Regions from separate parts of the Brevundimonas sp. GW460-12-10-14-LB2 genome, predicted to be linked through region 2. Evidence: predicted binding sites of a transcription regulator. Region 2 holds the regulator's gene; the other holds the start of a gene.
The links. The regulator LexA, encoded in region 2, represses DNA repair genes until DNA is damaged. The targets are predictions, from matches to a motif close to ATGTTCNCNANNTGTTCT.
Positions count from the first base shown of each region.

Region 1: the regulator LexA is predicted to act here: its motif matches at 1,465-1,482, upstream of recA (recombinase RecA).

Region 1 covers NZ_CP015511.1:2,525,111-2,532,965, reverse strand. The annotation lists gene A4249_RS12620 (MHYT domain-containing protein) at 1-1,414, shown strand, start outside; gene recA (recombinase RecA) at 1,584-2,666, shown strand; gene A4249_RS12610 (3-hydroxyacyl-CoA dehydrogenase NAD-binding domain-containing protein) at 3,072-5,264, opposite strand; gene A4249_RS12605 (acetyl-CoA C-acetyltransferase) at 5,282-6,487, opposite strand; gene A4249_RS12600 (hypothetical protein) at 6,692-6,913, opposite strand; gene A4249_RS12595 (PQQ-dependent sugar dehydrogenase) at 6,972-7,855, opposite strand, start outside.
Region 2 covers NZ_CP015511.1:1,254,049-1,261,903, forward strand. The annotation lists gene trpE (anthranilate synthase component I) at 1-415, shown strand, start outside; gene A4249_RS06160 (peptidoglycan-binding protein) at 412-615, opposite strand; gene A4249_RS06165 (anthranilate synthase component II) at 704-1,294, shown strand; gene trpD (anthranilate phosphoribosyltransferase) at 1,297-2,334, shown strand; gene trpC (indole-3-glycerol phosphate synthase TrpC) at 2,331-3,125, shown strand; gene lexA (transcriptional repressor LexA) at 3,244-3,942, shown strand; gene A4249_RS06185 (ComEC/Rec2 family competence protein) at 3,923-6,040, opposite strand; gene gltX (glutamate--tRNA ligase) at 6,108-7,523, shown strand; gene gltA (citrate synthase) at 7,590-7,855, shown strand, end outside.

The DNA of each region.
Region 1 (7,855 bases), 1.3 Mb from region 2:
CCTGACGCTGGTCTCCTTCCTGCTGGCGACGGCCGGCACGTCCGCGGCCTTCCTGACGGCGGGGACGGCGCAGGCCAGCCCCTTGCGACTGGCGCCGGCGGCCCTGCTGATGGGCGGGTCCATCGTCGCCATGCACTATGTCGGGATGGCGGCGATGCGGATGAACGCCGTCCTGAGTTATCAGCCCGTGCTGGTCGCCCTGTCGGTCGTGGTGGCGGTCGCCGCCGCCTACGCCGCCCTGATCGCGGCCCGTCAGGAGCGGGGTCTGGCCTGGCGCGCGGTCGCCGCCGTGATCCTGGGTCTGGCCATCGTCTCCATGCACCATATCGGCATGGCGGCCCTGATCCTGACCCCGATCGCCGACGCGGGGCCGTTGCAGGGTGGGGCGTCGCCGGTCGTATTGGCGGTCGCGGTGACGACCGGCGCGGTCACGCTGCTGTTTCTCGCGCTGGGCGCCTCGATCATGGATCAGCGGGCCAATGTTCTGGCGGCCGTGGACGCCGGCGGCGTTGGCTTCTGGGAAGCGACCCTGCCGATGAAGACGACGATGATGTCAGGCCGCGCGCGCGAAATCCTGTCCATCGATCCGTCCTGCCGCCTTGGCCCGAGCGAGGTCGGCGACCGTCTGTCGCCCGAGGATCTGCCGTTGCATCGTCAGGCGCTGGAGCGCGCCCTGGCGGGGGAGGGCGAATACGATCAGGAATGGCGTCTGCCGGCCTCTGGCCGGTGGATCCATCTGCGAGGACGCCTTATCCGCAGTCGTTCGGGCCGGCCGATCAAGATGTCGGGCGTCATCACCGACATCACCGATCGTCGCGAGGCCTTCGCCGCCTTGGCCGACAGCGAACGCTTGCAGCGATTGCTGATCAACGAATTGAACCACCGGGTGAAGAACACTCTGGCCACAGTGCAATCCATCGCCCACCAGACCGCACGGCGTACGCCGGATGTCGCCACCTTCACCGCCCTTTTCGAGGCGCGGCTGGTGGCTCTGTCCAATACTCAGAATCTGCTGACAGCCGCGAACTGGGAGCATGTCGATCTGCGCGCCATGCTGGCTCAGGAACTGGCCCCCTATGCCGAGGAACAGGTTCGCCTGACCGGTCCGGCCGTCGATCTGAACGCGCAACAGACGTTGGGGATGGGGATGGTCTTTCACGAGCTGGCGGTGAACGCCGCCAAATACGGCGCCCTGTCGAACGCCTCGGGCTGTGTGCGGATCGACTGGTCCGTGGCGGAAGGCCATCTGCTGTTGGATTGGGTGGAAAGTGGCGGGCCGGCGGTGTCGCCGCCTCAGCGCAAGGGCTTCGGTTCGGTGCTGATCGACTCGACGATCAACCGCTCGCTGCACGGCTCGGCGGTCATGACTTACGACCCCGAGGGCGCCAGCTTCAGCCTGCGCCTTCCGCTTTAGCCGGCGTCAAAAACGGTCGTAGGTTTTGGGTGTTCTCGTTTTGATCAATGAGAACATCTTGTGAACCAGAACAAACCATGCACATAGTCTGCCTCACGAAACGGGGGCGGGTCCAGGCGGGTCTCTCCCAAGCTGAATGACGGGAATCATGGCAAGGGAGACGAAGGCAATGGCTTCACAGGCGGCACTCAAATTGGTGGGCAAGGACGACGGCGACAAGCAACGCGCCCTGGAGGCGGCGATCGCGCAGATTGATCGCGCCTTCGGCAAGGGCTCGGTGATGAAACTGGGCAAGGCGGGCGTGGTCGCCGAGATCGACAGCGTCTCGACCGGCTCGCTGGGCCTGGACATGGCGCTGGGCATCGGCGGCCTGCCGGTCGGGCGGGTGATCGAGGTGTTCGGCCCGGAATCCTCGGGCAAGACGACCTTGGCTCTGCACACCGTCGCGGAAGTGCAGAAGAAGGGCGGGGTCGCCGCCTTCGTCGACGCCGAACATGCGCTGGACCCGGTCTACGCCCAGAAGCTGGGCGTCAATCTGGATGATCTTCTGGTGTCGCAGCCGGACACTGGCGAGCAGGCGCTGGAGATCGTGGATACGCTGGTTCGGTCGGGCGCCGTCGATATTGTGGTCGTCGATTCCGTCGCAGCCTTGACGCCGCGCGCCGAGATCGAGGGCGAGATGGGCGACAGCCTCCCGGGCCTTCAGGCGCGCCTGATGAGCCAGGCGCTGCGCAAGCTGACCGCCTCGATCTCCAAGTCGAAATGCATTGTGCTGTTCATCAACCAGATCCGCCACAAGATCGGTGTCATGTACGGCTCGCCCGAGACGACGACGGGCGGCAATGCGCTGAAGTTCTACGCCTCGGTGCGTCTGGATATCCGCCGCACCGGCGCGATCAAGAACCGTGACGAGGTGGTCGGCAACACCACCCGGGTCAAGGTGGTCAAGAACAAGGTCGCCCCGCCATTCCGCGAGGTCATCTTCGACATCATGTACGGCGAAGGCATCTCCAAGCTGGGCGAAGTCATCGACTTGGGCGTCAAGGCTGGCATCATCGAGAAGTCGGGCAGCTGGTTCAGCTATGACTCCACCCGGATCGGTCAGGGCCGCGAGAATGTGCGCGAGTTCCTGAAGCAGAACCCCGACATCGCGGCCTCGATCGAAAAGGCTGTGCGCGCCTCGACCAACAAGATCGCCGACGAACTGCTGGGCACGCCCGAGCCGGACGAAGGCCAGGACCTGGAAGGCTGACGCCAGCCTCCGAGGCTGGGCGGACTGTCAGAGTTCGTCCTGTCTCGGTCCGGTCTTTTCACCGCTACTCCGTCGCCCCTAGCGACCCGCCACCGACCCCGCGAAGGGCGGCGGAGCGACCCGCTCGACCTCGTGTCGAGCGGGTCTTTTTCTTTTGTGAGCGGTGCTGATCTTTTTTTCGTCATTCCGGGCGAAGCGTAGCGCAGAACCAGGACCCAGCGGCGCGCGTGAGCGCGAAGCTGTCGCGGACTCGACGCCCCGAGATCCTGCGATGGAACGATCGCCGCCGGCGCCGCTGGGTCCCCCGGTCGCGCATCGCGCGCCGGAGGATGACGAAAGTCAAACGCCAAACGAAAACGGGCGACCCGAAGGCCGCCCGTTCCGTCTGTGGATGTCCGCGACCGATCAGGCGGCGGCCTTCTCCGGGGCGAACTTGCCATAGAAGGTTTCGTTCTTCGCCGCCATGTCGCGCAGCAACTGCGGGACCTTGAAGCGGTCGCCATAGGTCGCGGCCAGACGGTCTGCGGTTTCGACGAATTTGGCCAGGCCGATGCCGTCGATCATGCTGATCGGGCCGCCGGTCCAGGGCGCGAAGCCCCAGCCCAGAATGGCGCCCAGATCGGCTTCGCGCGGATCGTCGATGACGCCCTCTTCCCAGCAACGTGCCACTTCGACGGCCTGACGATACAGAAGGCGCGTCTTCAGCTCGTCGATCTGGGCGAAGGCGGTCGGCTCTTCCGGCTGATCGATGCCCTTGGTGGTGGGGGCCAGTTCGCCCAGACCCTTCCAGATCGTCTTGGGCTTGCTGTCATAGTCGTAGAAGCCCTTGCCGTTCTTGCGCCCGAAGCGACCGCCCTCGACCATCTTGGCGACGATGTCGGCGCCTTCCGACGGGACGTATTTGTCGCCGAGATCCAGCGCCGTCTGTTTGGCGATCTTGTAGGACAGGTCCAGGGCGACGTCGTCGTGCATCTCCAGCGGGCCGCGCGGCATGCCGGTCATGCGACCGACATTGTCGATCAGCGCGGGGCCGTAGCCCTCTTCCAGCATCGCCATACCCTCCATCAGGAAGGTGGAGAAGCAGCGCGAGGTGTAGAAACCGCGGCTGTCGTTGACGACGATCGGCGTCTTCTTGATCTTCAGCACATAGTCCAGCGCCTTGGCGATGGCGGCCTGACCCGTCTTTTCGCCCAGGATGATCTCGACCAGCATCATTTTGTCGACGGGCGAGAAGAAGTGGATGCCGATAAAGTCCTTGGGCCGCACCGAGGCCTCGGCCAGACCGGTGATCGGCAGGGTCGAGGTGTTGGAGCCGAAGACGGCGCCCTCGGCCAGTTGCGCCTCGGCGCGCTTGGTCACATCGGCCTTGATCTCGCGGTTTTCGAACACGGCCTCGACGACCAGGTCCGAGCCCTTGATCAGCTCATAGTCGGTCGTCGCCGTGACCGAACCCAGCAGGGCGTCATACTTCTCCTGCGTCAGCTGACCGCGTGACAAGCGCTTCTTCAGCAGCTCCTCGACGTGGGCCTTGCCCTTGTCGGCGGCTTCCTGCGTCTGGTCGATCAGGATGGTTTCGATGCCGGCCAGCGCCTGCACATAGGCGATGCCCGCGCCCATCATGCCGGCGCCGATGACCGTGACCTTCTTCGGATCGGACTTGGGCACGCCGGCCGGGCGAACGGCGCCCTTGTCCAGCTCCTGCTTGGACAGGAACAGCGAACGGATCATGGCCTGCGCCTGCGGCGTCATCAGGGTCTTGATGAAGTAGCGGGTCTCGATGCGCAGGGCCGCGTCCATCGGCACCTGGGCGCCTTCGTAAACGGCCTTCATCAGGTTCACGACGGCCGGATAGTTGCCGTAGGACTGCTTGCGCAGCATGGCGTTGCCGACCATGAAGTTCTGGATGCCGGCCGGGTGATAGGGGCCTCCGCCGGGCAGTTTGAACGACTTCTCGTCCCAGGGCTGGACGGCCTTGCCGCCGTTCTTGATCCAGGCCTTGGCGGCCTCGACCGACTGGCCTTTCTCGACCACCTCGTGGACGATCCCTGCGCTCTTTGCGTCGTTCGGGCGGAAGGACTTGCCCTCGCTCATCGCCATCATGGCGTTCTGGACGCCGACCAGGCGGGTCAGGCGCTGGGTGCCGCCGCCGCCGGGGAACAGACCCACCTTGATCTCGGGCAGGCCCAGCTGGATCTTGTTGTCGTTCTCGACCACGCGGTAGTGGGCCGCCAGGGTGAACTCCAGCCCGCCGCCCAAAGCGAGGCCGTTGATCGCGGCCGCGATCGGCTTGCCCGAGGTCTCCAGCGCACGGAACGCGCCGTTCAGCTTCCAGCCGGCGTCGAACGCCTTCTGCAGGTCGCCGCCGCCCGACAGCACGCCGCCGGCCATGTCGCCCAGGTCCGCGCCGGCGCAGAAGCCCGAGGCCTTGCCCGAGGTGATGACGGCGCCCTTGATGGCGTCGTCGGTCTTGATGCGTTCGACCAGTTCGGGGATTTCCTTCATCACCGAGGAGGTCAGGGTGTTCATCGAACGGCCCGGAACGTCGAAGGTGATCAGGGCGATGCCGTCGGCGTCGACGTCGATCTTGAAGTTTTCCATATCCATTTGCTCCTGGATCAGACGCGTTCGATGACGGTGGCGGTGCCCATGCCGCCGCCGATGCACAGGGTGACCAGAGCGGTCGACTTGTTCGAGCGCTCCAGCTCGTCCAGCGCGATGCCGGTGATCATGGCGCCGGTGGCGCCGAGCGGGTGGCCCATCGAGATGCCGCCGCCGTTCACATTCATCTTGGCGTGGTCGATGTCCAGCGCCTGCATGTAGCGCAGGACGACGGCGGCGAAGGCCTCGTTCAGCTCCCAGACGTCGATGTCGTCGGGCGTCATACCCAGCTTGCCCAGCAGTTTGCGGGTCACATATTCCGGGCCGGTCAACATGATCGACGGCTCCGAACCGATCGAGGCGCCGCCCAGGATCTTGGCGCGCGGCTTCAGGCCCAGGGCCTGGCCAGCTTCCAGCGAACCGATCAGCACGCCGGCCGAACCATCGACGATGCCGGACGAGTTGCCCGGCGTGTGGACGTGATTGACGCGCTCGACCTCGGGGTAGCGCTGGTTGATCACGCCGTCGAAGGCCATCTCGCCCATCATGGCGAAGGAGGGGTTCAGGCCCCCGAGCGCCTGCATGTCCGTGTTCGGACGGATCGTCTCGTCATGATCCAGGATGGTCAGGCCCAGCTGGTCCTTGACGCCGATGACCGAGTTCTTGAACCGACCCTCGGCCCAAGCCTTGGCGGCGCGCTTGTGGCTCTCCACCGAATAGGCGTCCACGTCGTCGCGGCTGAAGCCGTATTTGGTGGCGATCATGTCCGCCGACACGCCTTGCGGCACGAAATAGGTCGGGAAGGCCGAAGAGGGGTCGGTCGGCCAGGCGCCCATATCCGAACCCATCGGCACACGGCTCATGACCTCGACGCCGCCGCCGACGGCGAAGTCGGCCTCGCCGGACTTCACCTTGGCCGTCGCCATGTTCACGGCTTCCAGGCCCGAGGCGCAGAAGCGGTTGATCTGGACACCCGCAGTATATTGCGACCAACCGGCCGAGAGCACGGCCGTACGCGCGATGTCGGCGCCGAGTTCGCCCACGGGCGTGACGCAGCCCAGGATGACGTCGTCAACCTTGGAGGTGTCCAGGTCGTTGCGGTCACGCAGCGCTTCCAGCACCTGGGTCGCCAGGCTGAGGCCGGTGATCTCGTGCAGCGACCCGTCCTTCTTGCCCTTGCCGCGCGGCGTGCGGACGGCGTCGTAGATATAGGCGTCAGCCATGGAAGTGCGTCTCCATCTTTGGGCCCATCCTCAACGTGCGGCAGGTCGCGGCACGACGGACAAGGCGGTTCCAAGCGTGGACGCCAAGAACCCTACGTTTACGTCAACGTCAAGTAATAAGCCGCGTGATCGCGGCCGCTTGCGGCGGATGCTTTGACTGACTGAAGGTATGAGAGCGTGGGAACGCCGGCCGAGCGCCCGCTGTCAGCGCGGCGGAATACGGGTGGCGCCACCAGTGATCTTGCAGGCGTATTCGGTCTGGGGACGGCCGGTCTGAACGCCAGTCGGCGTCAAAATGCCTTGGTCACGCGTGCAGGCGGCCTCCAGAGCGTTCAGGTCCTGCTGATAGCTATTGGTCGCGCCCATCGAGCCGCAGCCCGAAAGCAGCGGCAGGACAACGGCGGCGGAAAGGATGAGGATACGCATGGTTCGCTGCTCCCTTTGGAGCGTCAACCGCTCCGCATAGCCCCCCGGCCCTCGAAGACTACTGCGTCGCCGACAGCCTGACCAGCTTGCCGTTCTGCTCGTCGGTGATGGCCCAGACCGACCCGTCGGCGCCGACCGCCACGTCGCGGATGCGCTCGCCCAAGTCTGTCAGCAGGCGTTCCTCGCCCACCACCCGGTCATTCTGGATGACCAGACGCGCAATATGTTTTTCCTTCAGGCCCGCGACCAGGAGGTTGCCGTCCCAGCCGGGGAACATGGCGCCCTGATAGAAGGTTGCGCCGCCGGGTGCGATCACCGGATCCCAGTAATAGACGGGCTGTTCGGTGCCATCCTTTTGCGTCGCGCCGCTGTTGATCTGACCGCCCGCATATTCGACGCCGTAGGCCGCATCCGGCCAGCCGTAGTTGGCGCCGGCCTTGTCCAGATTGACCTCGTCGCCGCCGCGCGTGCCATGTTCGATGGTCCAGATGGCGCCCGTTCCCGGCTGAACGGCAACGCCCTGGACGTTGCGGTGTCCCAGGCTCCAGATTTCCGGCAGGGCTCCGGCGCGGCCAACGAAGGGATTGTCTTGCGGGACCGTGCCGTCGGCGTTGATGCGGATGGTCTTGCCCATGTGCGAGCCTAGATCCTGCGCCTGGGGCCGCATGGGCTTGTCCGAGCGCTCGCCCAGGGTGATGAACAACTTGCCGTCCGGCGCGAAGGCCAGGGACGACCCGAAATGCTTGTCGCCGTCATAGACGGGCAGGGCGCGGAAGATGACCTGAACATTCTCGACGCGCGATCCGTCGTCCAACAGTCGACCGCGCGCGACCGAGGTGGCGTTGCCGCCCTCGCGCGGTTCGGCATAGCTCCAATAGATCATGCGATCCTGCGCAAAGCTCGGCCCGACGATCACATCCAGCAGGCCGCCTTGACCGCGCG
Region 2 (7,855 bases):
CGAGAGCTTCGTCGTCGAGCGCTACAGCCAGGTCATGCACATCGTTTCCAACGTGCGCGGCAAGGCTGACCCCAGGCTGGATGCGGTGGACACGCTGCTGGCCGCCCTGCCCGCCGGGACCCTGTCGGGCGCGCCCAAGGTGCGCGCGATGGAGATCATCGACGAACTGGAAAGCGAAAAGCGCGGCGTCGGTTACGGCGGCGGCGTCGGCTATATTTCAGCCGGCGGCGAGGCGGACATCTGCATCACCCTGCGCACCGCCCTTTTCGCCGACGATCGGATCTTCGTTCAGGCCGGGGCCGGCGTCGTCGCCGACAGCGATCCTGCGGCCGAATATGCCGAGACCCAGCACAAGGCGCGCGCGCCGATGCGGGCGGCGGAAGACGCCTGGCGCTTTCGGACCGGCAATCGCTAGCGCGAAATCGTCATTACCGGGTCGTTGAACTGCACGCCCGGCCCGATAATGACGACGCCCGCCATCAAAACCGCCGCAGTCGCTGCGAGCGCGGCTGCCCCAAGCGCGGCGACGGGGTTGGGCGCGGGTTCGACCACGACCAGCTTCGCCTTGGCGGCGGCGATCTTGGCGGCGATGTCTTTTTCAGCGGCGAGTTTCACACGCCCAGTCCTAGTCCCGTCGAGTTAAAATGCGCTTTAAAGCCGCGCCGGCTTGGCGCGGACGCGCGTCACGCCTAGAAGCCAAGCCATGATCCTCGTCGTCGATAACTACGACAGCTTCACCTACAATCTCGTCCACTACCTCGCGGAGTTGGGCGCGCCGACGCATGTCGTGCGCAACGACGACCTGACGGTGGACGAGGCGTGGGCGCTGAACCCCGCCGCCGTTCTGCTGTCGCCCGGCCCGTGCGCGCCCGATCAGGCCGGCATCTGTTTGCCGTTGATCACGACAGCGCCAGCGTCGATGCCGATCCTAGGCGTATGTCTGGGTCATCAGGCCATCGGCCAAGCGTTCGGCGGCGACGTCATCCGCGCCAAGATCCTGATGCACGGCAAAACCTCGCCGATCCTGCATAAGGGCCAGAGCGTCTTCGCCGGCCTGCCCTCGCCCTTCACCGCCACACGCTATCATTCGCTGGCGGTCAAGCGCGAAACCCTGCCCGACGACCTGGAGGTCACCGCCTGGACCGCCGACGGGGAGATCATGGGTCTGCAGCACCGTACGCGCCCGATCCACGGCGTTCAGTTCCACCCGGAATCCATCGCCACCGAGCACGGTCACGACATGCTGGCCAACTTCCTTGATATCGCCGGCGTAAAGCGCCTCGCGGCCGCCTGACCATGGGCGACGGGTTCAAGCCGATCCTCGCCCGACTGGTCGAGGGCCATTCCCTGACGTCCCAGCAGGCGCACGACTTCTTCGCCGCCTGCCTGCGGGGCGAGCCCACGCCTTCCCAGGTCGCAGCCGCCGTCACCGCCATGCGGATGCGCGGCGAGACCGTGGACGAGATCGCCGCCTTCGCGGGCGCCATGCGTGAAGCCGCTCTGACGCTGGATCATCCCTATGAGGTGATCGACACCTGCGGCACCGGGGGCGACGGTCAGCACACCTACAATATCTCCACCGCCGCAGCCCTGGTTCTCGCCGGCGCCGGTCTGAAGGTCGCCAAGCACGGCAATCGGGCGATGTCTTCGAAATCAGGCTCTTCCGACGTCTTGTCGATCCTGGGCGTGAACCTGATGGCGTCGCAGGCGCAGCAGAAAAAGGCGCTGGATGAGGCCGGTATCTGCTTCCTGTTCGCGCCCGCCTATCACGGGGCGATGCGTCATGTCGGGCCGGTGCGAGCCGAGATCGGTTTTCGCACCGTCTTCAACCTGTTGGGACCGCTTTCGAACCCGGCGTCTGCAAGACGACAGGTCATGGGCGTCTATGATCCGCGCCTGCTGGAGCCGCTGGCCGAGGTGCTGGGCCGGCTTGGCGCCACCCGGGCCTGGACCGTTCACGGCCAAGGCCTGGACGAACTGGCGACTTCCGGCCCCACGGACGTCGCCGAATGGAAGGATGGCGCGGTTCGTCGCTTCCAGGTCACGCCCAAGGACGCCGGCCTGCCGCGGGCCTCTATCGCAGACATTCGCGGCGGCGACGCCGAAGAGAACGCCGTCGCCCTGCGCGCGCTTCTGGCCGGCGCGGCCGGACCCTACCGCGACATCGTGCTGCTGAACGCCGCCGCCGCCCTCGTGGTGTCCGATCGCGCGGCCGATCTGGCCGACGGCGCCGCGCTCGCGGCTGGCGCCATCGACGACGGTCGAGCCGCCGAGGCGCTGGATCGCCTGGCCCGCATCACCTCCACGCCGCTGGAAAGCGAAGAGCCCGCATGACCGACGTTCTGGATCGTATCGCCACCTACAAGCGCGAGGACGTCGCCGCCCGCAAGGCTGCGACCTCACAGGACGCGATCGAAGCCCTGGCCCGCGCCGCATCTGCCCCGCGCGGCTTTCGCGCCGCCTTGGAGCGCGTCGGAGAGGAAACCGGTCGTCCCGCCCTGATCGCCGAGATCAAGAAGGCCAGCCCGTCCAAGGGCCTGATCCGGCCCGATTTCGATCCGCCGGCCCTGGCCCGCGCCTATGAGGCCGGCGGTGCGGCCTGTCTGTCGGTGCTGACCGATGGCCCCAGCTTCCAGGGCGACGACGCCTATCTGGGCCAGGCCCGCGAGGCCGTCGCCCTGCCCTGCCTGCGCAAGGATTTCCTTGTCGATCCCTGGCAGGTCGCCGAAAGCCGCGCCCTGGGCGCCGATTGCATCCTGATCATCTTGGCCATGGTCGATGACCGGTTGGCCGCCGAGCTGCTTTCGGAAGCCGAACGCTTTGGCATGGACGCGCTGATCGAGACGCACGACGAGGACGAAATGGCGCGCGCCTGTGCGCTAGGCGGCGATCTGGTGGGGGTCAATAATCGCTCGCTGCGCACGTTCGAGGTCGATCTGGAAACCACGGAGCGGCTGTCGATGCTTAGCCCCGTTCGCGCTCTGCTGGTCGCCGAGAGCGGCATTTTCACGCCCGACGACGTGGCGCGCGTCTCGGCTGCCCATGCCCAGGCGATCCTGGTCGGCGAGAGCCTGATGCGGCAGGCCGATGTCGAGGCGGCGACCCGTCAGTTGCTGGCGGTCTAGGTCTGCGCGCGGCGGCAAGCCGCGCCGTTAAGTTGACATTAGCAAGGAACACTTACAGAACATCGACAAATGTTCACGGCCCGTTCCGATTCGTCGGCGGGCGCATGAGGGCCTGGCGATGCTCACGCGCAAACAGCACGAACTGCTGATGTTCATCCATGAACGCATCCAGGAGACCGGCGTCTCCCCTTCGTTCGACGAGATGAAGGAGGCGCTCGATCTGGCCTCCAAGTCCGGCATTCACCGGCTGATTACGGCGCTGGAGGAACGCGGCTTCATCCGCCGCCTCGCTCACCGCGCCCGCGCGTTGGAAGTCACGAAACTGCCCGAACAGGCGACGGCCGGCGCGCCGCGCGGTCGCGCCGGGTTCAAGCCCGACGTCATCGAGGGCGGCGGCGGTGTCCGACCTTCGGCCCCGATGGTGGCCAACGACACCCGCGAGCTGCCGCTGATGGGCAAGATCGCCGCCGGCACGCCGATCGACGCAATCGAGCATGAAACGGCGCGCTATCCGGTCCCGGAATCCATGCTGGGCTCGGGCGAGCACTACTTGCTGGAGATCGAAGGCGACTCCATGATCGAGGCCGGCATCCTGAACGGCGACATGGTGGTGATCAAATCGACCGACAACGCCGCCTCCGGTGAAATCGTGGTGGCTCTGGTCGAGGGCGAGCAGGCGACGCTGAAACGCCTCCGCAAGAAGGGCGCCTCGATCGCGTTGGAACCCGCCAACCGCAACTACGAGACCAAAATCTACGGCTCGGATCAGGTCGCGGTGCAGGGCAAGCTGGTCGGCCTCATGCGCCGCTATCACTGACGTCCGGATCGGACTGACGCGTCCAGGGGCGGTCGCCGCGAACGTCGGCCGTCCACACTGCGCGCCATCGATTCGGCTCGTCAGAGCTGACGCGCCACAACTCCACCGCCCCGCCCCGCGCAAAGTCCACGCTGTCCAAGACAAGTCGATCCTGACAGGCGCTCGGGATCGACGAGACGACGGCGCGGACGCTGACGACGGGCGCTGCGCGGCATAACGCCTCCATCTGATCTGAGCTCGGCGACTTCCGCCCCCACCAGATTGCAACGGGCCCGGCCTCATCGGCTTCCGGTCGACAGGAAAAGCGGTCGCAGACCCAGCCTGTCTCCGAGCGATCCGTCATGGCCAGCCCCCGTCGTCGCGACCAGAGATCCACCGCAAACTCACGTACGCCAGGCCGGACGACGACGGCCGCCTCATCACGGTGAAAGGCGGCGTTGGTTCCGCCATCGCCAAGCCAGAGGTCCGGCGTCGGTTCACGCGGCCAGATCAGGACGGCGGCTGCAAAGGGCAGTCCCAACCAGCGCAGGCGGCCTTGCCACAAACAGACGAACAACACGCCCAGGAACGCGACCGGCAGGACATAATTTGGTGCGCTGGCGACCGTTCTGACCGCGCCGGGCAATCCCGCCGTCCAGGCGCCGATGGCCAGCATCAGATCGACGCCCCATCCCGCGACCGCCAGGAACGGTCCCCCCAACCCCAAAGGCTCAAGCGCTGCGCCCAAGGCCAGGGCTGGCATCAGGATGAAGTCCGCCACGGGCGACGTGCCGAGATTGGCGAGCAGTCCGTACATGGCGGTGCGGTTGAAATGCTGCATAGCGAACGGTCCCGTCGCCAATCCTGCGACGACGCTGGCCGCCACAGCCGCCGTCAGCCACCCGCCCAGCCGTTGGACTGCCAGGATCGGCCAAGGCGCGGATATTTCGCGCGGGCGCTTCGGCCAAGCCTCGACCAGGGCGACCAAGGCCGCAGTCGCCGCGAACGACATCTGGAAACCCGGCGTGACGATGGCTTCAGGCTGTATGGCCAAAACGATGAAGGCCGCCACAGCCAGGCCATGCATGGTCACCGCCTGTCGATCCAGCAGGATGGCCAGAAAGGCGATGGAGGCGGTGGTGGCGGCCCGCTCGGCCGGGGGCGGCGCGCCCGACACCACCAGATAGACCCCGACCGCCGTCAGGCCCGCCAAGGCCGCGACCTTCTTGCCGTGAACCCGCAAGGCCAACCAGGGCCAGGCCGCCACGCCCAGCCGCACGGCGAAGAAGACGAAACCGCCGACGATCGCCATATGCAGCCCTGACACCGAAAGGATGTGCGCCAGGCCGGAATCGCGCATCACATCCATGTCCTCCTGACTGATCCAGGTTTCGTGGCTGGTCGTCATGGCGGCGGCGATCCCGCCGGTCCGTTGGCCGAGCCTTGCCACGATCCGCTCGGCCAATGCGAAGCGCGCGGCGTTCACCACCATTTCAAGTCGAAGTCGCCACGGCGGCGGGGCAAGCTCGGCCGTACGCGTGTCGCCCAAGGCGAACGCAACGCCTCCCATCCCCTGAAAGAAGGCGTTGCGCCCGAAATCGTAGGCCCCAGGGCTGGCCGGCGCAGGCGGCGGATTCAGAATGCCGAACAGGCGGATCGCTTCGCCGGGCCGCGGCGGGTCGCCCCGCACCGTCGCCCGCAGGCGCACCGGCGTCTGTTCGGGCGTCAGTCCGCGAATCCAGACCGGCGCGATCACGACCCGCGCTCCTTGCTGACCCGGGCTGTCGACATCGACGACCCAGGCTTCGATCACGGTCGGTTCGCTCAGGGCGGGCGCGATCGGCGCAGCGACGGCTTCGGTGCGCACCTTGGCCGCCGCCAGCCCGCCTGTAACGCAGGCCAGAATCAAGAGCAGCCAGGTCAGGCGCCGCGATCCGCCGCGCCGGCGCGCCACGACCCACAGCCCAAAGGCCAAGGCGGCGCCCAGCAACAAGGGCCACAAGACCGGCTCGGCTCGCAGCGCGAAATAGATGCCGCCGCCCGCGCCGAATGCGACCGGCGCCCATAGCCGCCATCTCAGGGTCTGGGCGGCGACCTCGGCGTCCAGCCAAGCGCGCAATCGCGCGGCGGGGGTAGGTTTTGCCGCATCGGGGCGTATAAGGGCCTCGCTTACGGACCCCTCCCCCATGACCTCACCTTCCTCGACTGTCGTCACCCGCTTCGCCCCCTCGCCGACAGGCTATCTGCATATCGGCGGGGCGAGAACCGCTTTGTTCAACTGGCTGTACGCCAAGAGACACGCTGGGCGTTTCCTGATCCGCGTTGAGGATACCGACCGCGAACGCTCGACCGATGAGGCGGTGAAGGCCATTTTTGACGGCCTGAGCTGGCTGGAGCTGTTCGCCGACGACGAGCCGGTGTTTCAATTCAGCCGAGCCGACCGCCACCGCGAGGTGGTCGATCAACTGCTCGAAACCGGCCACGCCTACCGCGACTTCAACTCGGCCGAGGAAACCGGTCGTCTGCGCGATGAGGCCAAGGCGGAGAAGCGCACTTTCGAATCGCCCTGGCGCGACCGCGAGCCGACCGTGGACGACCTGGCCCTGCCGCACGTCGTGCGCTTCCGCCGGCCAAAGGCGACGACGGTCATGGTGGCCGATGAGGTCCAGGGCGACGTGAGCTGGTCGACCGAGGACCTGGACGATCTGGTGCTGCTGCGTTCGGACGGCGCGCCGACCTATAATCTCGCCGTCGTTGTGGACGACCACGACATGGGGGTGACCCACGTCATTCGCGGCGACGACCATCTGAACAACGCCGCGCGTCAGAGCCTGATCTACGATGCGCTGGGCTGGACGCGTCCGACCTTCGCCCACATCCCCCTGATCCACGGACCGGACGGCGCCAAGCTGTCGAAGCGTCACGGCGCACAGGCGGTGCATGAATACGCCGAGATGGGCTACTTGCCCGAGGCCATGCGCAACTATCTGGCCCGCCTGGGCTGGTCGCACGGCGACGACGAACTGTTCAGCGACGCCCAGGCCATCGAATGGTTCGACCTCGCCGGCATCGGCAAGGCGCCGGCCCGCCTGGACTTCGACAAGCTGGCCCATGTCAATTCGCACTGGCTGCGCCTCGCCGACGACGAGCGGCTCGCCAAGCTGACGCTGGATGCGCACCTGCAGAAGGGCCACGCCCTCGCAGAGGCGGACGAAGCCCGGCTTCAGCGCGCCATGCCTTTCGTCAAGGATCGCGCCAAGACGATCCTCGATCTGGCCGACCAAACCGCTTTCGTACTGAAATCTCGCCCGCTGACGCTGGACGACAAGGCGAAGGCGCTATTGTCGGGTGAAACCTTGGAGCGCCTCACCCGTCTGCGCGAACGGCTGTCCCTGTTCCAATCCTGGGATGTTTTTGCGCTGGAAGCCGAGCTCAAGGCCTTTGCGGAATCCGAGGGCGTTGGGTTCGGAAAAATCGGCCCGCCGATGCGCGCAGCGCTTACCGCAGGGTCAACATCACCTGATATTGCACGAACTTTGTCGGCTCTTGGGCGCGACGAAAGTCTCGGGCGCTTGGATGATGCGCTGCAACAGACTAAGTGATCACCCACAAACCAAAAAGCGGCCGACGCCTCCCCGCGCCTGGACGTGTGATGCAAAGGGGCATTCATGACTGAACAAGCCAAACCCGCCGGCTCGGCGACCCTGTCCTTCGAGGACAAGACGATCGAGTTGCCGGTCCTTTCGGGCTCCACCGGCCCGGACGTCATCGACATCCGCAAACTCTATGCGGGAACGGGCGCCTTCACCTTCGATCCCGGCTTCACCTCGACGGCGGCCTGTGAATCGGCCCTGACCTATATCGACGGCGACGCTGGCGTGCTGCTGCACCGCGGCTATCCGATCGACCAGCTGGCGTCGAAGTCGAACTTCGT